DNA from 3 places in the Marinococcus sp. PL1-022 genome. Region 2 is predicted to be linked to each of the others. Evidence: riboswitches for the same ligand, from Rfam matches in the RefSeq annotation. Region 2 holds a riboswitch; each other region holds the start of a gene.
The links. Region 2 has a riboswitch for thiamine pyrophosphate ahead of tenA (thiaminase II). Riboswitches for the same ligand answer to the same signal wherever they lie in the genome.

Region 1 (10,140 bases), 1.6 Mb from region 2:
GTATTTTGTATGAGGCACATTCAGGTTCGTGGGCATTTTTGATTATATTCTTTTTGATCAGCTACCTGTTTCCGAAACAAAAAGTGACAATGATGATTGAGCGGCTTTTCGTGGTTATCATGGTTCTTTCTGGTGCGGGCATGGTGGCGCTGTATGGCTTCCCGCTCCTGTCCATTATAAAAGGGGTGCTGGCCCTGATATTTATCGGGGTAATGGAAATGATGTTTGTCCGCCGGCGGGCAGGCAGAAAACACGCCATGTTTTGGATTATATGGGTCATTTTATTCGCAATTATCCTTTCTATCGGCTACGATGTGATTGGGTAATACAGAGAGCATGCTGCAAAAACAGCATGCTTTTTTATATGCGTGCATTTTTGGGTATAGAAGAGATAGACTAGAGCTCCCTGAATGCAAGTATTTTTTAAACAACCATTACATGTATCATGCAAGTAATACATAAAGAAGCCATAGACAGCTGTGGCAGGGGAAAGGAGGAAACGGGCATTGTTTGAAGGAAACGCGAACGTAGATTCATTTATATTATTAGGAGCACTTCTGCTTATATTAGGTGTCGTCGTGACAAAATTTTCGACACGTCTCGGCGTACCTTCGCTTATTTTGTTTATAATTCTAGGTATGCTGATGGGAAATGATGGTTTTGGCATTATTGACTTTGAAAATGTCCAGCTTGCCCAGACTGTCGGGATTATAGCCCTGATTATTATTCTGTTTGAAGGGGGGACTCAGACAAGGTGGCGTGACATTAGGCCGGTGGTGGGGCCTTCCGTAACGCTCGCCACGTTTGGTGTCCTGTTTACAGCTGCTCTGATGGGGGTGGTGGCAAAGCAGCTGCTCGACCTGAGCTGGCTCGAAGCGATGCTTCTCGGAGCCACAGTCGGTTCGACAGACGCGGCAGCCGTCTTTGCTGCCCTGAAAGGACGGAGCATTGATAAAAAAATGGGGTCCACCCTCGAAGCGGAGTCGGGAAGCAACGATCCGATGGCCGTGTTTTTAACGCTCTTTTTTATTGAATTAATTTTGGCAGATTCGCCGAATGTCTGGCTGTTATCCGGTGCTTTTTTCTGGCAGATGGGCGCTGGTCTTGCGATGGGCGCCCTGTTTGGCTGGGCAGCCTCATGGACCATCAACCGTATCAACCTGGACTCAAGTGGACTTTATCCTCTGTTTGCGATCGCTTTCGCATTGCTGACCTACAGCGTGACCTCGAGCATGAGCGCAAGCGGGTTTTTGGCAGTATATGTAGCAGCCCTTATGATAGGAAACTCTGATTTGATCTACCGTCAGCCGATTTACCGGTTCAACGAAGGGATGGCATGGATGTCTCAGATAAGCATGTTTATCATCCTGGGGCTGCTCGCCTTCCCGAGAGATATATTGACATGGTCAAACATCACGATGGGGCTCATTTTATCAGCTGTGTTAATGTTTTTGGCCCGTCCGCTGGCTACGTTTTTGTCGACTTCCTTTTTTGGCTACAAGCCGAAGCAGAATATATTTCTATCCTGGGCGGGACTGCGCGGGGCGGTGCCGATCATTTTGGCTACATACCCGATCGTAGCCGGTGTGGAGTCGGGCAGCCAGATTTTTAACGTCGTCTTCTTTATTGTGCTGACATCTGCGCTGATCCAGGGAGCGACTATCGCTCCATTAGCAAAGTGGCTTCACCTGTCCGGTCCGCTCCGGGAAGCGCCGACTCATTCCCTGGAGCTGGTGTCACTTGGAAAAGCAAACGCAGAAATTATGGAATTTCAAACGAATGAAGCGACACCGATTGTCGGCCAGACGCTTCAAAGCATTGAATTTCCAGCCTCTGCGCTGATCAGCGCGATTGTAAGAGACGATGAACTGGTCACTCCAGTTGGTGAGACGGTAATCAATGCAGGTGATTATTTGTATATTCTTGTATCGCGTAAAGAGAAGCGTATTTTAAAGCAGATGCTCCGACACGATTACTAGCGGAAAGTGGCCGGTATTAAGGTGCATTAAATTTAAGGAAAGAAGGAAGGGCTCCGCATGAGTGTGCTGATCAATGTATTGATCCCAATCATTTTAATATTTACGATTGGCTATTTGCTGCAGAAAAGACAGGCAGTGGATATTCGGCCGGTGTCGGCTGTCGCTCTTTATGTATTGACGCCCGCACTTGTTTTCCGGACTTTCTATGAAAGAGAGCTGAACAGCGATATGCTGTCGATGGCTCTGTTTTCTGTGATATTTTTGGCGGTCATGACCGGGCTGATCAAATTAGTGTCTTTTTTGCGTCAATGGCCAAAAGCCAATGAAACCGGCATGATGCTGTCCACTGTGTTTATGAATGCGGGCAATTACGGTGCTCCCTTAATCGCTTTTGCGTTTGGCGATACAGCCTTTGCCTACTCTATCGTTTTTATGGTTATCCAGACGATGCTGATGAATACTGTAGGCGTCTATATAGCAAACAGCGCCAATATGGATGCAGCCGACGCGTTCCGCACGGTGCTGCGGATGCCGGTATTTTATGCACTGCTTGCGGGCATCCTCTTCCAGCTGACAGGAATACCGATCGGTGCGACCTATTATGAAGCCCTTGATATGCTCGCGAGCGCAGCGATTCCGGTAGTTATGATTATACTGGGCATGCAGCTTGCACGCATATCCGTAAAACGCATGGATTGGAAGCTTGTAAGTGCAGGCACGTTTTTGCGGCTTATATTTGCCCCGGCTCTTGCTTATGTGATTACTCTGCTGCTGCAGACGAGCGATACGCTGACGACCGTGCTGGTTGTTTCAACAGCGATGCCGAGTGCAGCAACGATGGCAATGATTTCCGTCCAGTTTGATTCCAACCCTCAGCTTGTTTCGAGTATTACACTGGTGACAACTCTTTTAAGCGTCCCTTCCCTCTGGGTGGTGCTGTCGATTTTCCAGGCGTAAAACTCGGGGGTGAATTGACGGAAGAGGTGTACCGCGTTATGATATAAGTAATATCAAACCACTAGGGGTGCCTGTTGGCTGAGACAGTGTAAAGCTGATCCCTTTGAACCTGATCTGGATTATACCAGCGGAGGGAAGTGGGGAAGAGATGCTGATACGACTATCTCCCCCGCTTTCTAACGAAGGCGGGGTTTTTTGTGGGAAAATATTATATTTGCTGGGGGTGCCTGCTGAGGCTGAGACCGGAGAACTATCCGGAACCCTTTGAACCTGATCTGGAGATCCAGCGGAGGGAAGCAGCCATGTTGAACCTTTTAACGGGCAGCCTCCTTCCTTCTGGAAGGAGGTTTTTTTATGGATAATAAACCGAAGCCTTGCATCCACGCCGTATCGCCGCCGGATATACCGTTGACAGCTTGGTGGGAAAAAACGAGAGAGCTGAGTGGGCTCGTTGACTACGTGCATGTACGGGCGCCCGAATGGACAAGGCGTGAAAAAGAAACGGCCATTGGATGGGTGTTAAAGGAAGGAGCTGCCCCGAAGCAGCTGATCATAAATGATGAACCCGAACTTGCTGCTGCATACGGCCTGGCCGGTGCCCATCTGCCGGAGCGTCGTACGATCTATCCGGTCTCCGCAGGCTGGGGTCAGTCCGTCCACTCGGTGGAAGCGGCGGAAAACAGTGAACAGCAGGGAGCATCATGGCTGTATTTTGGGCATGTGTTTGCCTCCGGCAGTAAACCTGGGAAATTACCGCGAGGGCTCCGGGCGCTGGAGGCTGTGGCGAAAAGCGTACGGATCCCCGTAATTGCCATAGGAGGAATTGACGCTGACAAAGCAGTGGAGTGTATAAACTATGGAGCGTCCGGGGTCGCAGCCATTGCATATTTTTATGAGGCTGCCGAGCCCGGAAAAGCAGCCGGAAAGCTCAGAGCCCGGTTAAGGAGTGATAACAATGAAGACTGATACAGAAGTTCTTATTGTAGGCGCAGGTGTGCAGGGATGCTCGCTTGCCTATCAGTTAAGCAAACGCGGGCGCCGCGTAATGGTAATCGAGAAAGACTCCATTGCTGCCGGGGCATCAAAAGCGGCTGCCGGCATGCTCGGAGCGCAATCCGAGTGGGAGGGGTCTGACCTTTTTCAGGAATTCGCCCTGGAAAGCCGGGAGCTGTTTGAAGAGATGGTCCCCGAAGTGGAAGCGCTCAGTGGAATGGATGTTTCCTACGTGAACAACGGAATGCTGAAGCCTGTATGGGATAAGGCGGGAGAAGATAAATACCGGCGGGCTGCAGGGCGCGGCTACGGCGCGGAGTGGCTTTCGGCACATGAAGCCCTGCGCAGGGAACCGGCGCTTTCCAAAAACATCCGGGGCGCCTGGTCCATCCCAAAGGACGGACAGCTCCGGGCCTATGAATGGACAATAGCCCTTGCTGAAGCAGCAAGGGCCTGCGGGACAATTATACGGGAAAACACTTCTGTGGACCGTTTTTTAGAAGCTGACGGCCGGATTTGTGGCGTGAAAACAAAGGAAGGAATGATTGAAGCAAAAGAAGTGGTTTTTACCGGGGGGAGCGCCGGAGTGGAGCTTTTGGATGAAAAGGATTTTACGCTCTATCCGGTAAAAGGGGAGTGCTTGTCCGTACGGATGCCCCATGAGAATTTGAGACACACTCTGCACACGCCGGAGGTATACATTGTTCCGAAAAGGGACGGGGAAATCTTTATCGGCGCCACAGAAGAGCCCGGGGACTCGAGTACAGGAGTCAGTGTAGCCTCGATGCAGGAGCTGATGAAAGCAGCTGTTCATTTAGTACCGGGTCTGAAGCATGCAAGCATTGAAAGATTTTGGAGCGGCATCCGGCCGCAGACAGGAGACGGACTGCCATATATGGGACAGACCAGCCGTGGCCTGTGGGTGATGACCGGGCACTACAGAAACGGTATTCTGCTTTCAGCACTGAGCGGACAATGGATGGCTGCCCGGATCGAAGGAGAAAGCGTCCGCGAAGACTGGAAGCACCTGTTTGCCGTAGATCCTCAAATACGAAAGGGAGAAGTTATTCATGCAGATCACGCTTAATGGTCAATTACAGAATATTGAGAACAGCACAACTGTAGCCGATTTACTGGAAGAGCTTCAGATCGCCCACAAAAAAACAGTGGTGGAGCGCAACGGTACTATTGTGATTGAAGAATTTCATCAGCAGGAAGGTTTAAAGGACGGGGACAGAATTGAAGTTATTCATTTTGTAGGAGGCGGATGAACGAATGCTTAATATTGGCAATATGACATTCGAATCGAATTTATTTCTCGGCACCGGAAAATATAAGGACGCTAAGACCCAGCTCCAGGCTGTAGAAGCATCGGAAACGGAGGTACTGACCTTCGCCGTTCGGAGAATGAACCTGTTTGACAGCAGCCAGCCAGATCCATTTGAACAGATGGATGTATCCAAATACCGGCTGCTCCCAAATACAGCGGGGGCCAAAACAGCTGAAGAGGCAGTACGGACAGCGAAGCTGGCAGAGGCGGCGAATATGTGTGACATGATTAAAGTAGAAGTGATCGGCTGCGACAAAACGCTTCTGCCGGATCCGGTGGAAACGCTCCGGGCCTCGGAGCAGCTGCTGAATGAAGGGTTTACCGTCCTTGCGTATACGTCCGATGACGTTGTACTTGCGAGAAAGCTTCAGGAGCTTGGTGTTCATGCAGTAATGCCGGGGGCCTCTCCTATAGGCACGGGGCTTGGAATCATTAATCCGTACAACCTGTTCCATATTATTGAACAGGCGGAGGTTCCGGTGATTGTAGATGCCGGCATTGGGAGCCCGAAGGATGCTGCTTATGCAATGGAGCTCGGTGCTGATGGCATCCTGCTGAATACAGCAGTTTCAGGAGCGGGCGATCCTGTAAAAATGGCAGAGGCGATGAAACTGGCAGTAAGGGCCGGAGCACTTGGCGCAGAAGCAGGGCGCATTGATAAAAAATTCTATGCCCAGGCAAGCAGCCCTATAGGGGGCCTCAGCATTTGAATACGGAAGAACGTTTTTCCCGGCAGCGGTTATTTCACGGAATCGGCCGGAGAGGGCAGGAAAGGCTGCATGAGGCTCACGTCATAGTGGTAGGTGCCGGAGCTCTTGGGAGTTTAACCGCCGAAACCCTCGTACGCGCAGGGGTCGGAAAATTAACGCTGATTGACCGGGATTATGTGGAGGAAAGCAATCTGCAGCGCCAGCAGCTTTATACGGAAGCCGACGCCGAGGCCTGGACGCCAAAAGCAGAAGCGGCGAAAAAGCGGCTGCTCGATATCCGCAGTGATGCTTCTATTGAAATCATTGTCGGAGAAGCTGATCCGGCCGTGCTTGAAAATTGTCTGCCCGCAGATCTTATTATCGATGGGCTCGATAATATGGAAACGAGGCTGATGATTAATGATACAGCGTTGAAGCACCGGCTCCCCTGGATCTACGGAGCCTGTGTAGGCGCGTACGGACTGAGCTACACCGTAAGGCCGGGACAGGGGCCGTGCCTGCGCTGCCTGATGAAGGGTATCCCAATGGAAGGGGAAACGTGTGACACGGTGGGTATTATTGCCCCGGCCGTCCAATTCGTAAGCGCCGCTCAGGTGACCGAAGCGATGAAGCTGCTTACTCATTCCTTTGAACAGCTCAGAGGAACGCTGTGGTCGTTTGATGTATGGTCGAACGATAGTTCTTCCATTCAGGTAGACTCGCTGCAGGATGAGGATTGTCCCTCCTGCGGGGCATCGCCAGCGTATCCGGCGCTCGCATGGAGTGGAAGAAGCAAGGCGGAGACGTTGTGCGGCAGGGACGCGGTACAGGTGAAGCCTCTTCCTGATATGCAGGTGTCACTGAAGCAGACGGCGGACGTTCATAAGCAGCACATCTCCAAAGCGAATCAGCATCTGCTGGTGTTAAATATTGAAAACAAGCGGATGGTGCTCTTTAAAGACGGAAGAGCCATTATTCACGGGGTTTCCGGGGAAGTGGAGGCAAGATCGTTGTATCAGAGATATATTGGAGGATAAATATTCCTTGTTTCATTTTACGGGCGGAGTGGTAATATTCCTTGCAAGGAGGGGGAACTATTGCCTACCGCTCGTATTTTTGTATCCGTAGAAGAAGCACAGAAGGCTGTAGATAAATTAAAGATGCAGGGGATCCAAAAGGAACAGATTTATGCTTTGGCTCTTGAGGCGGAAAAAGCGACTGCGAAAGAACTAAAAGTAAGTGATACAGAAGCAGACGCTACAAGTCCGGTGGAGTTCGTAAAACAGTTTTTCCGAAACGGTGCATCGGATATTTATGAACGATTAACAAAGCTTGGATACAGTGATGAAGAAGCGCGCGATCTGAGTGAAAAGCTAAACGAACATAATATATTAATTGCTGTTGATGAAGATCCGGAAAAATTCTCTTTTGAAAAGTGAATCTTTTCCGGATTTTGTTCAGCTTTGAGGCCCGCACGAGGCAGGTCAGTTCGGTTAATATCTATTCTCCGCTTTTCTGTCTGTCCAGCTCCGCCTCCCGACCGCCCGGGCCATTGGCTTCATCCTTGTTTCATCGTCTATCGACGCTTCCAACAAGGCTCGCGCCAGCCGTCCGGGGCGGTCATACAGGTCGGCTCCGCTTTTCTGTCTGTCCAGCTCCGGAGCCTAACCGCTCGGGGTTACTTTCCAGCCGGTTTCGGGCAGCAGGCTGCCCTGCACGACTGGGAAGTACCTGTCGCGGTTGAGCAAGGCTCCTCCGCTTTTCTATCTGTCCAGCTCCGGAAGCCAGCGGCGGCGTGTCCCTTCAAATCTTTGTTAAAGGGAAAAAGCCCCTTTATCCAAAGCTCTTCCAGGGCCCGCGCCGCTGAACAGGATTCCTTCGCTTTTCGATAAAATTTTATGTAATTTTTATGAATTATGGCTGTGACAGCTGCAATGATTAGTTAGTATGATAGAATAACGGTGGTATATAGACTAATAGTTGCGTTAATATAAGGAGAGTGGTATTGTTTCGATGGGAATTCTACTCGGATGTACATATACGATGGCAACTTGCACTCTACGAGGTAGGAATTACCTTATAGATACCCATAGAATTATCAGATTGTATTAAATGATGTGGAGGTAACTGACGTGAAAATTATTGTTGCAGGTGGAGATGGATTTTGTGGTTGGCCGACCGCGCTTTACTTATCAAAGCAGGGTCATGATGTATCAATTATCGATAGCATGGTGCGTAGAAAGATTGACGACGAGCTTCATTCCAACTCGATCACCCCGATTGCAAGCCTTGAAGACCGGGTGGCGAAGTGGAAAGAGCTGACAGGAAAAGAAATACGTACATACGAAGGTGATCTTCAGCATTACGATTTCCTGCAGCAGGTTATGGAACAGGAACAGCCGGAAGCATTTGTTCACTTTGCTGAACAGCGCTCGGCTCCTTATTCGATGATAGACCGCGAGCACGCAGTCTACACGCAGGTCAATAACGTAGTAGGGAATTTGAATGTGCTTTATGCTATTAAAGAAATGGCGCCGGACTGCCACCTGATTAAGCTTGGCACGATGGGAGAATACGGCACGCCGAATATTCCAATTGAAGAAGGCTACCTGGAAGTAGAGCACAAGGGCCGCAAGGACCGCCTTCCGTTCCCGAAACAGCCAGGCTCCTTCTATCATTTATCGAAAGTGCATGACAGCCATAACATTATGTTTGCCTGCCGCGTTTGGGGCATCCGTGCGACAGACTTAAACCAGGGCATCGTTTACGGCCTGGATACGAATGAAACCAACATGGACCCAGTACTTACTAACCGTCTGGACTATGACGGAGTTTTTGGAACAGCGCTGAACCGTTTTATCATTCAGTCCGCCATCGGACGGAACCTGACCGTTTACGGAAAGGGAGGCCAGACCCGTGGTTTCCTGAACCTTGAAGATACGGTCCGCTGTGTGGAAATTGCGGCAGAAAAACCGGCTGAACCTGGAGAGTTCCGTGTGTTCAACCAGTTCACTGAAGATTTCTCTGTACTCGAACTCGCTGAACGGGTGAAAAAGGTAGCCGAAGAAGAAGGCTACCATGTTGATGTGGACCATCTGGAAAACCCGCGGGTAGAGCTGGAAGAGCACTTCCTGGAAGCGGTAAACACCAATCTTTTAGACTTGGGACTGGAGCCGCACTTTTTAACAGATGACGTTATCCGCCACATCTTAAAAGCGGTGATTGCGCATAAAGAGCGGGTAATCGAAGAGAATGTACTGCCGAGTGTGAGCTGGAAATAAAAACGGGGAGTTGTCTTCTATGAAGATAATGATCATCACCGAGACTTTTCTGCCTTCTACAGATGGAATTGTTACACGATTAACAGCCTGCATACGCTGGCTGCATCGTGATGGTCATGAAGTACAGATTGTGGCCCCGGATCTGGGTGTGTATGAATTTGATGGAGCAGAAGTGAAAGGGGTGCCTGCGCGCGCCCTCCCTTTTTATCGTTCAAAGAAGTTCGCTCTCCCGAACCGGGTAGTCAAGAAATATATACAGGATTTCGGGCCTGACGTCGTTCACGTCGTGAACCCGGCGGTTGTAGGCTATTCGGGGGTAAACTATGCGAAAAAGCTTGGCGTGCCGCTGGTTGCCTCCTACCATACAAATCTGACCCAGTATATGTCCTACTATAATCTGGGCATGCTGAAATGGCTGATGTGGTGGTATGTCCGGCGCCTGCATAACAAAGCGGATATTAATCTCTGCACCTCGCAGACCGTTCAGACAGAGCTTCAGGAAAAAAGGTTTGAGCGTATGCATTTGTGGAAACGGGGAGTAGATACCGAACAGTTCCATCCCAGGCACCACAGCAGAAAAATGAGGGAGAGGCTCTCCGGTGGAAAAAGCGACCGAACGCTGCTGCTTTATGTAGGAAGGCTTGCGGCGGAAAAAGAGATTGAAAAAATCCGTGATGTCCTCGAAGAATCGGACAAGTTTTGCCTGGCTATTGTAGGAGACGGCCCCCACCGCGAGGAGCTTGAAAAGCATTTCGAAGGCACAGACACCGTATTCACAGGGTTTATGCACGGGAATGAACTGGCGTCTACATTTGCCTCCTCCGACGTATTTGTGTTTCCTTCTACAACGGAAACGCTGGGGCTTGTGATTATGGAAGCAATGGCATCCGGCCTGCCCCTTGTGGCTGCAG
Region 2 (10,140 bases):
CGCTCCCGCCTGGTAAACAGAGTAGGCAAGGGCTTCCGGCTGTACACCTGTTTCCTGATTCGTCTGGTTAAACATGTTCTGCAGCTCGGGAGCTTTTTCAAATAGCATTTCATAAAAACGGTTGCCAATGGCTGAGGCATTAGCCTGAATAGCCGGAGCTGTAGCTTTTACAGTTTCAATTGTTTGTGGTGCAAGCATCGAATTCCTCCAGTGAAAACGTTTTTAATTTCTATAAAAAGTGTATTATAAATACATATTTAAAACTATACTTTTAGAAATCCTTCATTAAACGTTCACAATCAATGTTTGTATACAAAATAGCTCCGTTTCTACCTGGAAACGGAGCGGTGTATATTTATTTGGCACATCCAAAGCAGTACAGCCGGCCGTTCTCATGAACCCCTTCCAAAAACCCGTCCCGGCAGTAAATTTCTTTACCGCACTCACTGCACCGGCCCAGATACTCCTCCATCGTTGTCACCCCTTCTTCTTTAAGAAACCTTCGGCTGGCGGTCAAGAATTTCTTTTAAGACGCGGGCATGATTATACGTTTCTTCCTTTGCAGCAAACACGAGCGTCACCTGCTTGTTCTGCTCACGCACAGTCTGCTTTAACTGATCGAGAGCTTCAGCCTGTTCGGCATTCTGCTCGAGCTCCTTCTTATACTTCTCTTTAAATTCATTAAACCTTTCCGGATCGTGGGAGAACCATTGCCGCAGCTGCTTTGAAGGAGCAACATCCCTGGCCCATTCGTCCACTTTAGCTTTATCCTTTGCTATCCCCCGCGGCCACACGCCGTCGACTAAAACCCGGTGCCTCTCCCCTTCATCTGCTTCTTCGTAAATCCTTTTCAATTGAATGGCCATTGCTGCCCTCCGTATGCTTTATTTTTCTTCAAACATGAAATCTACGGCCTTATCCACGTGAACCTGCATCGTATTTAAAAACGGGATCGAAAAATCTTCATCAGAAAGAATCATCGGGAGTTCGGTGCAGCCAAGAATCACAGTATCAAGTTGATGCTGTTCGATCATTTCCCTGGTGATCCGTTCAAATTCTTTTTGCGTCCCAGGATTTACGATACCATTCTCAAGCTCGCTTACAATTTTTTCGTGTAAATACTGCTGTGTGCTTTCCTCAGGCACATAGATATTCTTCCCCTTCTCCTTGAACGGTTTCCTGAAAAATTCCTGCTCCATCGTAAACTTTGTGCCCAGCAGGCCAATATTTTCAGCACCCTGATTTTCTGCTGCTTCCACCGCTGCATCAACAATGCTGAGCATCGGGACGTCGACCTGCTTCTGTACTTCCTCAAATACAAGGTGCGGAGTGTTCGCTGCAATAATGATGCCGTCGACGTCCAGCAGTTCAAGCTTCCGGGCTGCATTGCCCAGATACTCAATCAGATCATCCATTCGTTCTTCCGAAATATACTTAAAAATGTTGTACATATTAATACTGGTAATGTACAATTCCGGAAGCACCTGAAGATTGCCTTTTTTCCACTGATATTTTTTAATAATGGATTGGTAATATTCTACTGTGGATTCCGGACCAAGGCCGCCGATAATACCTATCTGTTTCATTTTTCTCCCCCTTCACAAAAATTATTAATATATATTATCGATATATATTTTAACATATTTGGATGAACATCTATTTACCGGAGTAATTGCACAAGCAGGCAGCCAAATATATAATAAGTATATTAGATATGTATTTTATGCACGAAACTATAAAAGAAAGGAATGGACATATGCGAATACTTTTGTTCTATTCCACGATGACTGGAAATACTGAAGATATGGCGATCGATACGGAGGAAGAGCTCATCAACCGCGGACATGAAGTAGAACTGATGGACATGATCGCCGACGGCCTTCCAAACGAAGATCCCCTCCCGCACGACCTGCTCATTATGGGCACGTACACGTGGGGCGAAGGCGATATCCCCGAAGAAACAGAGGACTTTCTGGAAGATCTTTTTGCCTATGATATTTCAACCCTTTCGATTTCCATCTTTGGCTCCGGAGACCATGCGTATGAAAACTTCGCCGGAGCTGTTGATGAAATGATCGGGCAGTTCCGCGAACGCGGACATAAAGGTGATATTCCCACTATGAAGGTTGACGTGGATGAAATGGATAATATTGCTGCAGATATTAAAAGCTATGTGGACCGCATCGAGGAAAAGTTTTTAGTAAAATAATAGTCAGCACGACCAACCCCGGAGGCACGGCCCCCGGGGTTATTTTTAACCAGCTTTGATGCCCGCTACAGCAGTGGCAGCAGAAAAACGACAGTAATAAACAATATAAATCCAGCAGCAAACCACATGTCTGTTTTTTTATAATTCATCTGCAAGTACCTAGTTCTATTTCTGGACCCGTCAAATCCTTTGGATTCCATCGCCAGGGCTGTTCTTTCTGCTTTTCTTACAGCCCCAGCCATCAGTGGAACTGCCATTCCCCTCCACTCTCTCATTTTGGGCTTCGAGCCCATCCCTCTGATTTGCCGGGCTCTGCGGATGACAGTCAGTTCTTCCCGCAGCTGTGGAAGAAAACGGTAAGCCGCCATCATCCCGTAGCCGATACTCGGAGGCATGCGCCATTTTTGTATCAGGCTCATCACTAAACCCACGGGAGACGTAGTAAGAACAAAAAGAAGCGACCAGCAGGCAAATACCATTGTCCTTAAGCCGAGCGAGACCCCTGTCTGGATATTCTCAAGAGCGACCGGCATTTGGAATATATAAAAAAGAACCGTAGAACCCCTTTCCTCAGGAAAAACAACCTGAAGCCATACAAAGCTGAAACCAAAGAGAGCAAATGGAAGCAGGAGCACAAGCAACAGCTTTAACGGTATTTTTCCCAGAAATGCAACGGCAGCAACTGTCAGCAGCAGGACAGCGAGCGGGCGCCAAATATCATAAACGAAAATCATACAGATAAATACGACGAAAAGACTGCTCAGCTTCAGCGTAGGGTGGACACGCTGCAAAAAAGCATTTTTAATCTGAAGTTCTTCAAGCATAGCTGCCTGTTTCCCCATGGCGCATCAGCTGTACCACTGGAGGCCGGACGCCGATTTTTTCCAAATTCATGCTTCCATTAAAAAATGGTTCTACGCCCCCATCATAGGTGATTGTCCGCTCTGCCAGCGCAAGAATCCGTACGGCTTTTGTATAAACCAGATCCATATCATGGGTCAGCCAGAGGACCGCTTTTCCACATCGCCGGCACTGCTCAATCACTTCAAACAGGGCAGCAGTATTTCGCTTATCGAGCCCAAACGTTGGCTCATCCAAAATCAGAATGGACTGGTTGTTCGTAACCATGACCGCTACTGAGAGACGCCTTTTTTCCCCCTGGCTGAGCCGAAATGGATGGCTCTTTCGAAGATGCACGAGCTGAAATTGAATCAGCAGCTCGTTTGTCTGCTGAATAATTTTTTCCTCGCTCAGTCCCTCTATCTCCATTCCGTAGCGTATTTCTTCTTCAACGCTTTGCTTTATAAACTGATGCTCCGGCTGCTGAAAAACAATCCCGAAGGCTTTGGCAATTTCGTGCGGCTTCAGAGTGGCAATATTTTGTCCGTTAACATAGACCTCACCGCTTGTAAGAGACTCCCATCCGGTAAGAACCCGCGCGAGTGTGCTCTTTCCTGCTCCGTTGGCACCAACCAGCGCTACCATTTCTCCAGGATAAAGGGAAAAAGACACGTTTTCGAAAACCGGCTGCGTTCCATAAGCAAACCCGGCCTGTTTAACCTCCAGGACAGGCGGCTCCAGAGAAGGATCAGCCATCTTTGCCGGCTGCGGCAGAGAGGCGCGAACATCGGCAGCAGAGTATTCCGCTGCAAACGTCTCCCATTCCCGTAAAGTGACGGGGAGGAGGGCTTTAGACGTTTTCGGGTGTTTCAACAGCTTCTTTCCAGCTTCTGCTGGTTCCGGCAGCCAGACACCCTCCGCTTCGAGTACGGCTGTGTGGGAGCTGAATATACGGCCCGGGCTTCCATCTGCCGACACCCGGCCGCAGCGGTCCAATACAATCACCCTGTTGACCCAATCCATTACTTCATTTAGCTGATGCTCAATCAAAATTAATGTTTTATCAGGGTCTTCTGCAATACGGCCAAGAAGTGCGGCCACTGCTTCACGGCTTACCGGATCGAGCTGGGAGAGCGGTTCATCCAAAATCCAGATCTCCGGATTCACAGCAGCTATACAGGACACAGCTATTTTTTGCTTCATCCCTCCGGAAAGCGTGTCAATACGGGCGTCAATACAAGAAAGCATGCCTGTGAACTGCAAGGCTTCAAGCATCCGGCCTTCGATATCCTCCGCAGGTACGCGCAGGTTCTCAAGCGTAAATACAAGCTCTTCCCGCACTGTCGGCATGCAGAATTGGGTATCGGGATCCTGGAACAACAGAGCCGCCTCTCTGGCAGCCTCTGTAATGCATTTCACCGCTGGATTTTTTCCGAATACGTTCAATTTACCAGACACTTCTGCCTCTACTGAGCGCGGAAGAATTCCCTGCAGGGTCAGTGCCAGCGTACTTTTACCCGAGCCGCTCGGTCCGAGCAGCAGCACGTTTTCCCCAGTACATATTTCAGCCGAAAAACCCTCTATCGAAGGCTCAGCGTAAGGATATGCAATGGTTACATTATCTGCATAAATCATACAGCGTCCCTCTGCTGCCCTTCCCGACGCTGGCGGCCAAGAGCAAAGCGGTCGAGAACGCCTGTTTTTACCAGGGCGTCTGTAAAGCTTTTCCCTGCCCACCCGGCTAAAAGAGCACCGCTTATAAGCATGGTTACCAGCATAAATACAACAACAGAACCTGCGTACTGACTGAATCCATAAAGAATATACTGGGTTAAAAATGCAGCAGACGTCCCTGCCATTCCGGCAAGCATTAATACCGGCAGACGAAAGATTCGGTAGAAAAACATGGCAAAAATAATTTCTGCGGCAATCCCCTGCGTGAAGCCGAGAACGAGCACTGCTCCCGCGCTCACAGACCCGGCCATAACTTCAGTGCCAGCCGCAATAAGCTCTGCCAGCAGCGCCGCTCCTGGTTTTTGAATGATATAGGCGCATATTACCGGAGCGAGAATCCAGAAGCCTGCCATCAGCCCGCCCCCAACTGGCCCGAGGACGCCCGTAACAATTTGTCCGAGCAGTACCCAAAGAAGATAAAGGACACCAAGAACAGCTGAAATAAATGAGATAACGACGATATCCCTGAGGTTTAAGCGTTTGTTTATCATTAAGCTTTTTTTCCGTCTGTTAATGTTCTGGCAAAGGGCCAGTCTTTTGCATGATACGCGTCCTCAAAAAACATATACTCGAGCTGGCACCCTTCCATAAATAACGTCCGCCAACGCTGCTTTTCTTCTTCTGTGGCTGTTTCTGCCAGCTCATCAAGGCGGTCAATATATTTGTACATTTCCCGCTCCTCACGGTCTCCGTAGAAACGAATCCAGTCGTTAAACGGATGGCCCGCGTTCGGATTCACTTCTTTCATCAGCCTTTCACCCACATACAAATACACCCACGGGCAGGCGAGCGTTACCGCAATCACATCGCCAAGTGTGCCCCTTTCAGCATGGTGCAGCATATGAAGCACATAATGCTGGGAAGCCGGGGCAAGCGCGTAGCCCTGCAATTCTTCATAAGCCACTCCCGCCTGCGCACATAAATTATGGTGCGGGTGCGTTTCACTGTTTAACACAAAATCAATGGTATCTTTAAACATGATCATGTCTTCTCTGGACGTGCATTTTGTTATCCCAATTGCTTTTGCCTTGCTCATGGCATTTAAGTATTCAAAATCCTGCTTCACGTAATGGATAAGAGCTTCTTTTGGGATATCTCCTTTCCCGATGCCCTGCACAAATGGATTTTCCCAGCAGGCTTCAAAAATGTGCTCTGTGTCCTGCCATAACAGCTCTGAAAAATTCATTGTTACTTCCTCCTTTAAATTAGGAGGGAACCACTACGGGCAGTAAAGACCAATGGAGCAAAAAAAGCCACTCCATTGGTGGAGTGGCTTCGAATAAACGTCCGCTGTTATAAAGCTGCTGCTTCTGATATAGACGTATTCTACCGTCTCCACTTTCCTACGCTGGCCTTAACCAGATCAGGTTCAAAGGGATTAAGGATAGTCCTTATCTCAGCCGTTACCGGCACCCCTAGCGGATTCCCTATTAAGTTGTCTACACTGTATCACATTATTTCAGAAAGTCAAAGTCCCATTTTGCCTTTACAAAATATAACGTTAACGTTAAGGTTATATCATGAAATTTATCAGGAGGGTGATGCATGCTGTACAAAATTGAAGAAGCCGCTCAAACCACAGGCTTAACGAAACGTGCAATACGTTATTATGAACAGATTGGTCTTATATCAGCACCAGAGCGTACAGAAAAAGGAACCAGAGTGTACGATGACCAGGACATTGAACGTCTGCAGAATGTAGTAACCGCAAAGGAGGTTCTTGGGTTTTCTCTTCAGGAGCTGCAGCAGTATCTCGATTTGAAAGAGCAGGTAAAAACAGTCTATAGCCACTACCAGTCGGTACAGGAAACGACGATGCAGCACGAGGATTTGAAACAAATTTCTGATAGCCTTCAGGCCCAGATTGATATGCTCGACCAAAAAATCAATCAGATGACAACGTTTAAAACGGAAATGGAAAATCTGAAAAAGCAAGCTGACAACGTATTATCTTCATTCAATAAGGAGAAGTGACTGCTTTATGAATATTCAAACCAGGGCACGGTGGATTACGATCTTCGCCACATTTTTAGCTTTTATGGGTATCGGCGTCGTGGACCCCGTCCTTCCTTCCATCGCGGCTTCTATCGGTGCTTCTCACTGGCAGGTGGAGCTGCTTTTTACGTCCTATATTTTAGTTATGGCCTGCATGATGATTCCTGCCGGGATCCTTTCGAGCCGGTTTGGTGATAAACGGCTGATGAGCGCCGGGCTTTTGATCGTTACAGCCTTCGCCCTGCTTTGCAGTGTGGCGGGAGGCATTACTGAACTGGCCCTTTTTCGCGGCGGCTGGGGGCTTGGCAACGCCATGTTTTTCGCCACTGCTATGACCCTGTTAATCGCTCTCTCGAGGAGCGTGGAAACAGCGGTAGGTATGTATGAGGCGGCAATTGGCCTGGGCCTCGCCGGCGGTCCGCTTGTAGGCGGCCTTCTCGGGGATCTATCCTGGCGTGCTCCTTTTTTTGGTACAAGTCTTTTAATGCTTATCGCTTTTATTTTAGTTATCTTTTTCGTCCATCCGCCCGCTCCTAAAAAAGCTAAAGCTACGGCTGGATGGCAGGAGCTTCGTCATCTTTTTACACACGGGCCGTTCATTAAGGGTGCGCTTGCCGGCATGTTTTATTATTATGGTTTTTTTGTCGTGCTTGCTTACTCCCCTTTAATTTTATCTTTAACTTCTATTCAAATCGGTCTCGTCTTTTTTGGATGGGGATTATGCCTGGCCTTCGGCTCGGCTGTTTTATCGAGAAGGCTTGAGATGCGGTTTACTCCTGTGAAATTACTGCCGTTCACCCTCTCTGCTTTTATTTTAACGCTTTTAGGATTGTTTTTTGCGTCCTCCTCAATATTAATGATTATGTTCATCGTACTTTCAGGATTATTTTCCGGTCTGAATAATTCTTTATTTACCAGCCATGTGATGGAGCATTCGCCTTACGAGCGCAGTATTTCTTCCGGAGCATATAATTTCCTTCGCTGGCTTGGTGCTGCTTTTGCACCGGTCATGTCGGGATTAATCGGTAATTCATTATCAGCCCATCTTCCATACCTGGTCGCCGGTGTTCTTGGCGCAGCAGCTTTATTGTTTATTGGATGGAGCAGAACAGATCTGCAAACCGAACAGACCGAAGCTCCAAAAGCGTAAAAAAATCCCTGCAGATATTTCTGCAGGGATCCTTTTTATGCCCGGTTGGCTACAGCCGTTGCTTCCTGATAAAAGCGTTCAAATTCGGCTACGACATTATCGAGAAAATCAATTGTGCCCTGGTCCGTTAAGTTTCCGTTTTCGTCCATTTTTTCATGCACAGCTCCAATAAGCACTTCATTTCCGGGAAGTACTTTTGCACTCATGCCCGGAGCGCTCAAAATCTGGCGCAGATGCATCTGCGCTTTCACGGTGCCCAGGCCGCCAAGAGAAGCTCCCACCAGCATGGTTGGTTTGCCGGCAAAGTCGTAATCGACCCGGGAATTCCAATCCAGAGCATTTTTAAGCACGCCGGAAATTGAACCATTGTATTCCGGAGTTGCAATAAGTACGGCGTCCGCTTCACGTACAGAACGCTTGTACTCCTGCACATAGTCCGGAGCATTGCTTTCCTCGTCCTGATCATAGTGCGGAAGATCGCGGATATCTAAAATATCAATATCCATGATGTCGCTGTAACGGTCCTGCATGTACTCCACTAATTTTCCGTTAAAGGATTCCTGACGTATACTTCCTACAATAGCTGCTACTTTCATTTGATCTTTCATCCTTTCGTGTTGAACTTCATTTATATATCATACACACACGTTACTGGCTGTTTCAAGTTATCTGCTTACTTTTTGTAAGTGCCTGATGCAGAGCTGTATCCTTTTCCTGTACACGCTCCTCCCAGTATTCCCTGTCCCAGTCCGCAAGCTGTTCCTCATCGACCGCCTGCTCCATGTAACGGGAAAATGATTCCACTTCCTTTAGCACAGACGAATCTCCAGTCTTCACAAGCATCGTCAGTGCTTCCATGCAGGCCGCCATTACCGAAATATCTTCACGGCCGTAAAGCCTGAGCTGGTAAAAGCTTTTATATAAATATTCTCTAAAGGGCTTTACAGGCATAAATAACCGCAGCTCATTCTGATTGTCAGCAAAGTATTGATCATTTCTGTGCTCATAGCTGAGTTCAGAAAGCAGCGCGCCAATACGATTTATACAGTTGGCAGCTGTATGTGGATCGTTGATCGCCGGGGAAATGGCCCGCAGCGCTATTTCTACAATTTTCTGCATGGAGAATTCGATGTCCTGAACATTGCTTCTCTCTTCTCCCACCAATAAAAAATTTCTTAATATTTCCGGGGATAAACTGTACTTTGACCAGTAGCGAAATAGTGGCTCGCCCTGATGAACATAGTCTCCCACCTGAAACAAGCATTCAACGACGGCTTCCTGCTGCCGGGCCCAGTCAATCAGTTCAGGCATTTTCACCATATTGGTATACCCTGACCGTTCGGCATGAACAATGGTTTCTTCGTCATTCCGGAAATCATCGCTCCATTCGCTGAAGCTGTTCACTCCGGAATATGTGTATGCATCCCGAATCACCTTAGAAGCATCGGCCCGTATGTTGCTGATTAAATGATTTACCTGCAGCCACTGGGTAGAGTGATAAATAAAGATTATAAAAAAAGCCAGACAGCCAAGCGCCACAAGAACTGTCAGCATTGGCATCAAAATTTGGTTGTTACCTTCGGTTGAAAAGAGCAGCATATTTACCAGGGTAAACAGCACTCCAAATGTAAACACCCCAAGCGTATGCTGCGTCGTCGGGCTTTTCATAAAATCCTGAAGGGCTCTTGGCGTAAACTGTGTCGCATACGTTGTCAGTACGACCATTATCGAAGAAAAGCTGATGGTGGTCAGCGTCAGCAATGCCGTTACTAATGCACTGTACAGGGAAGTAGCAGTGTTATTTTCTACGAGCAGCATAGAAGGCACATTGTTATAAACAGGGCGCAGCAGCTGCTGGTCCATAATAGAAGCTCCTATTACTATAATCAAACTAAGAATACCGTAGCAGCCTGGAACGAACCAAAACTTGTCCCTGATCTGTACATACCATTTCTGTTGGTTCATAATTTCCCCCATTTCTATCGTGCAATTCTGCAATTATAAAGGAAATCATCAAACAATGCATTTCTTAAACGAATGTTTTACAATAGTAATTGATACTGAATAAAAGGAGACAGACGATGGTAACGTTAAAGACAGAACGAGAGATTGAACTTATGCACGAAGCGGGGAAAATTCTTGCTGCCTGTCATAAAGAAATCGCCAAAATGATCAAACCTGGTGTCACCACAAAACAAATTGACGATTTTGC
Region 3 (10,140 bases), 1.6 Mb from region 2:
CAATCGTCTTTATTTCCGGTATTGTCGGCGAGATCTTCCAGGCGTTTGCCCTATCGGTAGCCTTCAGTCTGCTTGCCTCCCTGCTTGTAGCTGTCACGGTAGTGCCGATGATTGCAAGCCGTGTCCTGAAGCCACTGCCGGAAGACCGGGAAGCAAAGCGTGAAAACTCCCGGCCGATGAGATTTCTGGACCGCTCGATTCGCTGGGTGCTCGGCCACCGCGCAGTCGCGCTGCTGTTGACGCTGCTTCTGCTGCTCGGCGGAGCCGGCGGCATTGCCCAGACCGGGGTGAACTTTATCCCGACGACAGACCAGGGCTTTTTCACGATTAATGTTGAAAAGGAAAATGGCACAAATCTGGAAACGACCGGAGAAACGGTAGACGAAATTGAAAGCGTACTTGAAGATCAGGACGAGATTGCAAGCTATATGGCAGTGGTCGGCTCGGGCGGCAGTGGCGTTGCAGCCGGAGGCGGCGGAAGCTCGGGCTCCAATGAAGCTTCCATTACAGTTACGATGGAGGATTTGCAAGACCGGGACATATCGACAGAGGAAATGATTGAAGAGATTGAATCCGATGTGGAAAACACTGACGAGCAGGCAGATATTTCGTTATCCTCCTCAGCAGCCATCGGCGGAGGAGAAGCCAACTCCGTGGAATTTACGCTCTCAAACGAAAATGAAGAGCGGCTCGCTGAAGATGCAGACGAAGTGCAGTCGGAGCTTGAAAATGAAAATACGATTCGAAATGTAGAAACCTCAGATGAAGAGACTGCTCCGGAAATCCAGGTGCAGATTAATGAAGACGAGGCGCAGGATAATGGCCTGACCCCGGCTGAAATCGCCCAGACGGTGAACAGTACGACAAGCGGAGAAGTGGCGTCGACGATTCAGACGGATAATGAAGGGCCGCTGAACGTGAACGTGCAGTACGCAGAGGATTCCCTTGAAAATCAGGAGGACCTTGAAAATCTGCAGATTGCTACGCCGCAGGGTGAATACGTCAGCTTAAGTGATGTGGCTGAAATTGAAGAAGGCCAGGGGCCTGCAGTTATTAACCGGCTCGATCAGGAGCGAAGCACTGAGTTTACAGTTACGTACGGCACCGGTACGAGCCTGAATGAAACCTCTACGTTAATTGAAGACACGATCGACGACGTAGATACCGGAGCGGCGACGACATTGAACTTCTCCGGCGAACAGGAGCTTCTCGATGACAGCATTCAAAGCCTTGTGTTTGCCTTCCTGCTGGCGGTAGTGTTCATTTATCTCGTGATGGCCGGCCAGTTTGAATCATTCAAATATCCATTTGTGGTTATGTTCAGCGTACCACTGGTGATCATCGGTGTGATGCTTGCCCTGTTTGCAACCCAGACACCTCTCAGTATCACTGTGTTTATCGGCTTAATTGTACTTGCAGGTATTGTCGTCAACAACGCGATTGTCCTTGTTGATTATACGAATCAGCTGGCGGAGCGTGGCATGCCGGTAAGAGAAGCCGTTATTGAATCCGTGAAAAAACGGTCACGGCCTATACTGATGACGGCCTTTACGACCATTCTTGGTGTGCTGCCGCTTGCCCTTGGGTTTGGGGAAGGCTCAGAAATCCAGCAGCCAATGGGTATTGCGGTCATCGGTGGTCTCATCAGCAGTACGTTCCTGACGTTGTTTATCATTCCAACGCTCTACACTCTATTTACCAAGGAAACAAGAAGCATGAATAAAAAATTCGCTACGCCGGACGGAGGCTACATGTACGGCTGGGAAGTAGAGGAAAGACGTAAGGAACGGGAAAAACGAGAACAGGAAGAACAAAACGGGGAAGAACGAAAAAAAGATGAAGACCAGCAGCAAAATGAAAATACAGAAGAAAGTAATGAACCTGAAAATGTAGAGGATAAAAACCGCGAAGACTTATCGCGGGATGAAATTTTATACCTTCTCGAACGTATCGTCGGTAACTCGGAAAAAGAAGAACGGGACCGTTCATCGAAGAATCCGGACAAAAATAAAAATTCCGGCGATGATGAAAAAAATTGACATTAGGACTATGTGTCACGTACGATTAAGAAAAATAGTAAGGAATCCGCTAGGGGCGCCTGCGCTGAGACAAGAACCATTCTTGGTCCCTTCGAACCTGATCTGGGTAGTACCAGCGTAGGGAAGTGGAGCTTCGTTTTATACAAATACGTACGTATACGCCAAAGCTCACTCTCTACTTCAGGGAGTGAGCTTTTTTTGAACCTAAAGCAGGATTCCTTGTTAAGGAGGATACAACGAATGCCACAAGTACCTAAAGTATTAACCATCGCCGGAACAGATCCCACCGGCGGGGCCGGGATCCAGGCTGACCTGAAGGCATTTCAGGAGTGTGAAGCCTATGGAATGTCTGCTATTACGAGCGTTCTCGCACAGAACACGACCGGGGTCCAGCGGGTGGAGCATATGAGCACCAGCCTGCTGCAGGCCCAGCTGGATTCCGTATTTGATGACATTATGCCGGATGCGGTCAAAACCGGGATGATCGCGACTCCGGATATGATCCGCACCACGGTGAACATGCTGAAAAAATATGATCTGCCGGTAGTTATTGACCCGGTGATGGTGGCCACAAGCGGAGATCCCCTGGCTGAGAAGGAGACGCTTGAGGTAATGAAAAATGAATTTCTCCCTCTGGCCGCGGTCGTTACGCCGAATATGGCAGAGGCTGCAAGTCTGACGGACTCTCAGGTTCATTCCCTGGAGGAGATGGAAACAGCTGCAAAAACAATCGTTGACGAACTGGGGGCGAGGGCAGCGCTTGTAAAAGGCGGCCATATGAAGGAGGATGCGGTTGATATTTTGTACGTCGATGGGGAAATTCATTATTTCCGTTCTCCCCGGACAGATACCAAGCACACGCACGGCACAGGCTGTACACTATCAGCCGCGATCGCCGCAAAGCTTGCGCGGGGTAAGTCCATTTATTTAGCAGTCCAGGAAAGCAAGGAATATATTACCAATGCGATTGCACACCCTCTTGAAATCGGTAAAGGCAATGGACCGGTCAATCACTGGGGAGCGCGCGTTCCACTCGATCAACTACTAAAATAAAGAAATGAGGGATCGGCATGAAAGCAAAGGAAGTTATGAGCCTGCTTGAGGAAGTACGAAAAACGCGGCCGCTGATTCATAATATTACGAACACAGTAGTAACCAATTTTACCGCGAATGGACTGCTGTCCATGGGCGTATCCCCGGTAATGGCAAACGCCCCGGAGGAAGCAGCGGAAATGGCTAAAGCGGCGAATGCGCTCGTATTAAATATCGGCACGCTGAACCGGGAACAGGTGAAAGCAATGCGCATCGCAGGGAAAGCGGCGAATGATAAAGGGATTCCGATCGTTTTGGATCCGGTAGGTGCCGGAGCAACTGCTTACCGTACGGAAACGGCCCTGGCGCTGCTCGAAGAACTGGATGTGGCACTGATCAGGGCTAACGCGGGAGAAATGGCCGCGCTGCTCGGTGAAAGCGGAAACGTCCAGGGCGTGGACGCTTCGGGGGAAGCAGATAATCCCATGCTCGCGAAAGAAGCTGCTAGAAGGTTTGGAGCAATTGCAGCGGTGACCGGAGTGGAAGACGCGGTTGCTCATCAGGGGGAAGTGTTTATCGTGCAGAATGGGCACACGCTGCTGACAAGAGTAACCGGCACCGGCTGCCTTCTCAGCTCGATCGCAGCCTCCTTTTTAACCGTCCAGCATTCGGCCGGGGCAGTGGCAGCTGCGCTTGCCTATTACGGCGCAGCGGCGGAAATCGCAGGCAGCTTAACGACAAGGGAAGGCCCGGGCTCCTTTCAAATTGAGCTATTGAATGCCCTGCATGCAACGCAGGAAATGGATCTGCGCCACTATATCCGCGTCAAACAGGAATCATAGGGGGCTGAAACCATGGATAAAGAGATGCTGAAGCTGTATTTTATTATGGGAAGCAACAATACGGGCGGAAGAAATCCGGAGCAGGTATTGCAGGAAGCTCTTCAGGGCGGCATCACGTGTTTCCAGTTCCGCGAAAAGGGCCAGGGGGCGCTGCCCGAAGAGGAAAAGTGGCGGCTGGGCCGGAAGATGAAGGCTCAATGTGCTGCCTTTCATGTTCCGTTTATTGTAAATGACGACGTGGACATGGCGATCCGGCTTGAAGCAGACGGGATTCATATCGGGCAGGAGGACGATCCGGCCTCCAAAGTCAAGGAACGCTGCCCTTCCCGTATGATGGTTGGAGTGTCTGTGCGTACTGTTGAAGAAGCGCACCGGGCCGCTGCAGACGGGGCGGATTACCTGGGCGTGGGTCCGATGTTTGCGACTGATACGAAAGAAGATGCCAAAGCTCCAGTCGGACTTGAAGGCATCCGCCGGCTCCGGGCTGAAGGAATCACCCTTCCAATTGTAGGGATTGGCGGCATCGACGCCTCCAACGCCGCTGATATTGTGGAGGCGGGGGCTGACGGAGTGTCGCTGATTTCCGCCATCAGCCTGGCAGACGAGCCGGAGAAGGCTGCAGGGGAGCTTCGCAGCCGTTTGAATGGGCCAGCAGAAAAGCACGAAAAATAGAAGAACCGGCGGGAAGTTTGATGAGCTGACCCGCCGGTCCTTTGTGTTATATATGCTCTTGTAAGGTTTGTACGACGTGCTTTAATGTTTCTTTTTCCCCTACATTTCCCGGAAATATTACATATGGAATTTCCGGAAAACGGCTGTTGGCATCTGTCTGCCAGACGGGCACACCGGGAGCAATCTGCCCGAGCACTTCTGCTTTTTTAACGAGCAGCCCCTTCGTGCCGACATCGCTTGATGTAATACCGCCCTTGGCAACGACAAATGCCGGCTGGTGAGCAGCGTTCTTCACAAAGCTTGTTACTGCATCGGAAATTTTTACGGATAGCGCCAGCTCTTCTTCTTTCCTATTTTCCTCTAAGTCAATACGCTCCCGCGAAGTGTAGACACACACCGTAGTCCCCCGCTTGACGGAGTCATCAACAATTTGCTGAACACGGTGGGTTTCCCTCTGAAATGCTTCCTCATCCATCACGGCAGGGCAATAAAATTCCACGAATTGAACCTCGGTCAGCTGTTTTAGAGCTTCAAGCTGCTCCGTCGATTTTTGCACATGGGAACCAATAATAACGAGGCCGCCATTGCTGCTTTGATGCTCGAAGAGACTGCCCGCGTCTAAATAAGGCTTGCGGGTGATGCCGCCAATTTCTTTCGTAAATGTAGCCGCCGTCCGGAACAGAAAGTTTTTTTGGTGTTGCACGGTCCGGAACAGGGCGGTGCAGAATACTTTTACATCTGTTTCACTCACAGCGTTGACGATGATCTTTTGAAAGGAGGCAGCCTGTTCGAGTTTAGCTTCGATCGCTTCGAAATCGAGAGCCCGGAGATCGTCGATGGAAATGGAAATAACGTCTTCCTTTTTAAATCGGCCGTTTGTTTTTTCTTCTACATATTCCCCTAAGTGACTTGAAGCAAATCCAAACATCCGGTCTCTGGCAAATTCCGTTTCCGCCACGGGTATAAAGGCTTCCCCCTGCTGAATGTAGTGCACGTCGAAGGCGGTCCGCCGGTTGCCCTGTTCAAAAAAAGGAAGAAGAATTTCTCCGTCCACAGCCTTGCCTGTCCGGGCTTCTAGTGTATCCTTTAAAACCTCTGTTTCAAGCGGGTAGTGGCCCCGCAGGGTGGAATCTCCCCGGCTGATCAGCAGGAACGGCTGATTTTTTTCTTCGGCCACGCGGGCGATTCGCTCTGCGATGTCGGTATGAACTTTCGTTGTTTCGGCTTCAGAGAAGGATCGCGAATTTGTAAGAATGAACACCAGCTGCCGCGCGTCTTCAAATGCCTCCCGAATGGTCTCCTCCTCCCAGTCTGTGTATACCGGTACGCCGTGGACCGTCTGCACGCCTGTGGGATCATCGTCGAGGGAGATGATTTTATGAGGTATGTTTTGGGCTGCTTCCTTAAATAAAGCATCGACGTTCTTTTCATCATAATCTGGAAGGGAGTTAATATAATCATTGATCTGTGTCATTCGTATTTTCCTCCTTTTGGCACCGAATAGTTCGCAAGCATTTCGTAATGCTGGAGCACACCGCTGTGATCGTCGGATTTTTTGCCGTGCGCCACCATGGACTCATACATTTCAGCCACGTCCGACGAAAGCGGCAGGGGGACCCCTAGGGATTTCCCGGTTTGAAGCACGTTGGAGAGATCCTTTAAATTAATGTCAATCCGTCCGCCTGCAGTAAAGTCCCGTTCGAGAATTTTCGGAATTTTTGCATCAAGCACACTGCTGCCGGCCAGTCCGTTGCGGATAGCTTCATATACTTTATCAATGTCCGCTCCTGCCTTGGAAGCAAGGAGCACGGCCTCCGACATAGCTGCCATTGTGACATTGACTAATATTTGATTGGCAAGCTTCGTGGTGGAACCGGCGCCCACCTCGCCGACGTGTGTGACGTCTGTGCCAACAGCTCGAAGAACTGGATAGACAGCGGCAAAGGCGTGATCGCCCCCGCCAGCCATGATGGAGAGCGTACCGTCTATCGCTTTCGGCTCCCCGCCGCTTACCGGTGCATCCAGAAAAGCTGCTTCTTTTCCCTGAAGCTTTTCTGCCCAGCGTCTGGAATCCACGGGGGAAACAGAGCTCATATCAACAACGACGGCTTCTTTTTTCACGACCGGCAGAATATCATTTATTACTTCGTCGAGTATGGCTGTGGTTGGGAGCATGGTGATAATAATGTCACTGCCTTCGGCTGCTTCTATAGCGGAATCGACGGCCTCTCCTCCTGCTTCCGTGACCCGCTGCCTGGCTGCGGGGTGAATATCAAACCCCTTCAGCGTAAAACCAGCCTTTAGAAGGTTTTCAGCCATCGGCCCTCCCATAATGCCTAAACCAATTTGTCCAATATTCATATCATTGCGCTCCTTTAGTTTTTGTTATGGGAAAATGCTTTTCATTAAAATTGATAAGGCTTTCAATAAAAGCAATTGTACACAATTTTATAATTATTGTATACATTAACTGGCGAGTTGTTTTAATTTCTATGAAATAGGTATAATGAGAATAAGAAATGAAGACAGAAGATTGCATTAGAAAGGGTGGGGCAACGATGAAGCAACAGCATTCTGCTTCAGATACGGCGTACGAAAAAATACGGGATGCCATATTTGAGGATAAATATGAACGCGGGGAAAAATTGACGGAAGTAAAACTGGCAGATGAACTTGGAGTCAGCCGGACGCCTGTAAGGGACGCCATGCGCAAGCTCGAAGAGGAGGGCTTGATTAAGGATAAGCGGGTGATTAACCCGACGATTAAAGATTTAATGAATACATTTGATGTGCGGATGCTGCTCGAAGGGTTTGCTGTCCGCCAGGCTGCCCGTTACATGGGACCTGACCAGATCGAAGGTCTGCAGAGGTGTGTAGAGACGGCGAAGCAGGGAACCACAGAAGAAATAATGGAAGCAAACAAGGAATTCCACGATATTATTGTCAGGACGAGCAATAACGATGTATTAATCGATACCATCGAACGGATGCAGTCAGTTATTTTTTTGTTCCGGAGAACAGTAGTGTACCATCAGAGGCCGCGTCTGATTGAAGAGCACGAGGGGATCCTTGAAGCGATTCAAAACCACGAGGAGGATAAAGCAGAAGCATTGATGAAAAGTCATTTAAAGAAGGACCTGGATTTTTCCATCCATTCCTGGTGAGAGCCGGCGAAATACATCCGCAGCCCCCTTTCCGGAAAGAAAAATAAACCCCATGCAGACAGGTGGGATAAAAACCTTTCTGCATGGGGGTGAAGCGGGCATTTTTATTCATTGAACGATACTGAAATAACCCGTTTTTCCCAATCGCTTTTTTCAGCAAGCTCCAGCAGACGAATGACTCTGCTCGCTTCAATGGCGGTCACCGGATTTTTACCATCCTCTTGGATGGCCCGGGCGATCTTTTCATAATAGGACTCATACGATCCCTGATGGGTAGGGATTTTTTCTGTTCCCCCGTAGGCATCGGTAAACGTCCCATAGTAAGCTTCATCCTCCACAGCCCATCCCCGGTCCCCGGGCAATGTCCCATTAATCAGCATTTCCTCCTGGGGATCAAACCCGTATTTTACAAAGCTGCCTTTTGTTCCGTGCACAATATACCGCGGGACTTCTCCGACAGCGAGAAAGCTGGATTGTAAAATAACCCGCTGGTTTGGATAGCCAAGAATCGCGTGAAAATAATCGGTATTATTCGTATTCGGGCGCTGGATTTCAAGGTCGGCGAAAATTGTTTCCGGCATGCCAAACAGTTCAAGCGCCTGATCAATGAAATGAGCGCCTAAGTCAAACCAGCTGCCCGAGCCTGGCAGGTCCTGTTCGCGCCAAAGACCCTCCACCTCCGGGGCGTAGTCGTTCCATGCAGCCTGAAAGGTATGAATATCGCCAAGTGCCCCTGCTTCCATCAAGGAGCGGATCGTTAAAAAATCACCGTCCCAGCGGCGGTTGTGATATACACTTAAAACGACATCATTCGCTTCGGCGAGCTCTGTCAGCTCTACGGCTTCCTCATATGTAGGCACGAATGGTTTTTCCAGAACAACGTGCTTGCCGTTTTTAATTGCAGCTTTAGCCAAAGGGTAATGCGTGGTGTTTGGACTCGTAATGACAACAAGATCAATATCCTCGCGCTGGCAGGCTTCCTCTGCTGCATCGGTCACTTCAACACCCGGAAGCCGCTCATGTACCTTTTCTGCACTCGATGATGAAACAAGCCGGATATTAAAGTGATCGCTTTTTTCAATAATAGGTGTATGAAACACAGAACCTGAAAAACCAAAAGCGATGATAGCAGTATTGATCGGCTGCATGACTGACGACCTCCTCAAAAGTTATTAATAAACTTTTCCCCTCCGTATGGAAAAGGAAACGTCACCAACACAGAAAAAAGCGGCAGAACGACTGCCGCTTTAAAGTGATTCTATAAAGATGCTATTTCCATTTTGGCTGGTCGAAAAATTTCGGACGATACTTTGCGATAACAAACAGAATAATCACGGTAATAATGGTTTGCGGAATTAAATACGAAGCGTTGTACAGTGCTGAATAAGCCACAACAGGTGTACCTTCCGGGGCGTAGCTGCCAAACCAGATGACGCCTGAGACAAAGTGGTCGATATAGCGAAGCAGCGCTCCAAAGACAATGCCAATAAGCATCAAAAGATAAGGAATACGTTCACGGAAAACAGCGTGGGTCGTGAAAATGGCGGCAAAGCCGAGCACGGTATAGGCGATTGGGTATTCAAGCACAAGCTGAACGGGATGGACGATGGTTGCCCCCTGCAGAAGCTGGAGCATTCCTGCCAGAAATCCTGTCGCAATCCCTGCTTTCCAACCGCGGCGAAAAGCCATCAGAAAAATAGGAACCATAATAAAAGAAATCGAACCGCCGGCGAGCCACGGTCCGCCGAATTCAAGAAATCCTAAAATAAAAGAGAGAGCAGCCATGAATGCTGTTTCTATCATAATTGCCAAACGTTTACCCCTCTCCAACGATGAACACCTCCCTAGAAATTACCGATACTATCTTAGCATAATAGGAAACAGAAAGAAACGCCAAGCAGGCGCGTTTGTCTGATATAATATGAAAAGAAGGAAGAAACAGGGAGAGGGGTTACATGGAAACATCGACAGATATGCTGAGGGAGTATTTAAAGGGCAGTGGAGCCGCCTGTACGGTGACCCTGCTGTTATTTATATTTTATACAATTATACTGGGAGAAGTGCAGCTTTTCCCCAATCTGGCCTTTCTTTTAGCAGTATGCACGTATCTTGGCTCGATCGTCGGCGTTCTGCTGCTCAAGCTCGTGGAGCCGTATCAGTATCATATTCTGTATCCAATTCTGGGTACGTTTTTTTTCGGTTTTCTTGGCATTTTCTACGGCGTATCAATTATCTACGCCTACCAGCTTGACGGCTTTTTTGTCGTTGTAACAATGGCTTCCTCGATGTCATTTTTTATTTCCCAGTTTGTGAAGGCACAGACGATTGCCTGGATCATGGCAGGCTCCGGACCGTTTTTTTTAGCGGTCATCATGTTTTCAAATCAATTAG

Region 1: it holds a riboswitch for thiamine pyrophosphate, as region 2 does, so the genes downstream of both, SIC45_RS12675 (thiamine phosphate synthase) here and tenA (thiaminase II) in region 2, are expected to answer to the same signal.
Region 3: it holds a riboswitch for thiamine pyrophosphate, as region 2 does, so the genes downstream of both, thiD (bifunctional hydroxymethylpyrimidine kinase/phosphomethylpyrimidine kinase) here and tenA (thiaminase II) in region 2, are expected to answer to the same signal.

What each region holds. Positions count from the first base shown of each region.
Region 1 covers NZ_JAWXCX010000001.1:2,452,253-2,462,392, reverse strand. The annotation lists gene SIC45_RS12690 (DUF1516 family protein) at 1-326, shown strand, start outside; gene SIC45_RS12685 (potassium/proton antiporter) at 507-1,979, shown strand; gene SIC45_RS12680 (AEC family transporter) at 2,037-2,936, shown strand; TPP riboswitch at 2,990-3,089, shown strand; TPP riboswitch at 3,146-3,248, shown strand; gene SIC45_RS12675 (thiamine phosphate synthase) at 3,291-3,902, shown strand; gene thiO (glycine oxidase ThiO) at 3,892-5,016, shown strand; gene thiS (sulfur carrier protein ThiS) at 5,000-5,200, shown strand; gene SIC45_RS12660 (thiazole synthase) at 5,205-5,969, shown strand; gene SIC45_RS12655 (ThiF family adenylyltransferase) at 5,966-6,985, shown strand; gene SIC45_RS12650 (general stress protein) at 7,046-7,387, shown strand; gene SIC45_RS12645 (NAD-dependent epimerase/dehydratase family protein) at 8,081-9,229, shown strand; gene SIC45_RS12640 (glycosyltransferase family 1 protein) at 9,249-10,140, shown strand, end outside.
Region 2 covers NZ_JAWXCX010000001.1:855,168-865,307, reverse strand. The annotation lists gene hmpA (NO-inducible flavohemoprotein) at 1-198, opposite strand, end outside; gene SIC45_RS04415 (DUF488 domain-containing protein) at 492-866, opposite strand; gene SIC45_RS04410 (aspartate/glutamate racemase family protein) at 885-1,586, opposite strand; gene SIC45_RS04405 (flavodoxin domain-containing protein) at 1,757-2,209, shown strand; gene SIC45_RS04400 (energy-coupling factor transporter transmembrane component T) at 2,275-3,051, opposite strand; gene SIC45_RS04395 (ABC transporter ATP-binding protein) at 3,026-4,684, opposite strand; gene SIC45_RS04390 (ECF transporter S component) at 4,681-5,274, opposite strand; gene tenA (thiaminase II) at 5,274-5,969, opposite strand; TPP riboswitch at 6,107-6,210, opposite strand; gene SIC45_RS04380 (MerR family transcriptional regulator) at 6,329-6,757, shown strand; gene SIC45_RS04375 (MFS transporter) at 6,765-7,928, shown strand; gene SIC45_RS04370 (NADPH-dependent FMN reductase) at 7,964-8,524, opposite strand; gene SIC45_RS04365 (DUF2254 domain-containing protein) at 8,589-9,893, opposite strand; gene map (type I methionyl aminopeptidase) at 10,010-10,140, shown strand, end outside.
Region 3 covers NZ_JAWXCX010000001.1:2,435,090-2,445,229, reverse strand. The annotation lists gene SIC45_RS12605 (efflux RND transporter permease subunit) at 1-2,039, shown strand, start outside; TPP riboswitch at 2,081-2,180, shown strand; gene thiD (bifunctional hydroxymethylpyrimidine kinase/phosphomethylpyrimidine kinase) at 2,280-3,092, shown strand; gene thiM (hydroxyethylthiazole kinase) at 3,110-3,913, shown strand; gene thiE (thiamine phosphate synthase) at 3,926-4,585, shown strand; gene SIC45_RS12585 (four-carbon acid sugar kinase family protein) at 4,632-6,059, opposite strand; partial or broken gene SIC45_RS12580 (NAD(P)-binding domain-containing protein) at 6,056-6,949, opposite strand; gene SIC45_RS12575 (GntR family transcriptional regulator) at 7,144-7,749, shown strand; gene SIC45_RS12570 (oxidoreductase) at 7,854-8,897, opposite strand; gene thiT (energy-coupled thiamine transporter ThiT) at 9,019-9,552, opposite strand; gene SIC45_RS12560 (hypothetical protein) at 9,705-10,140, shown strand, end outside.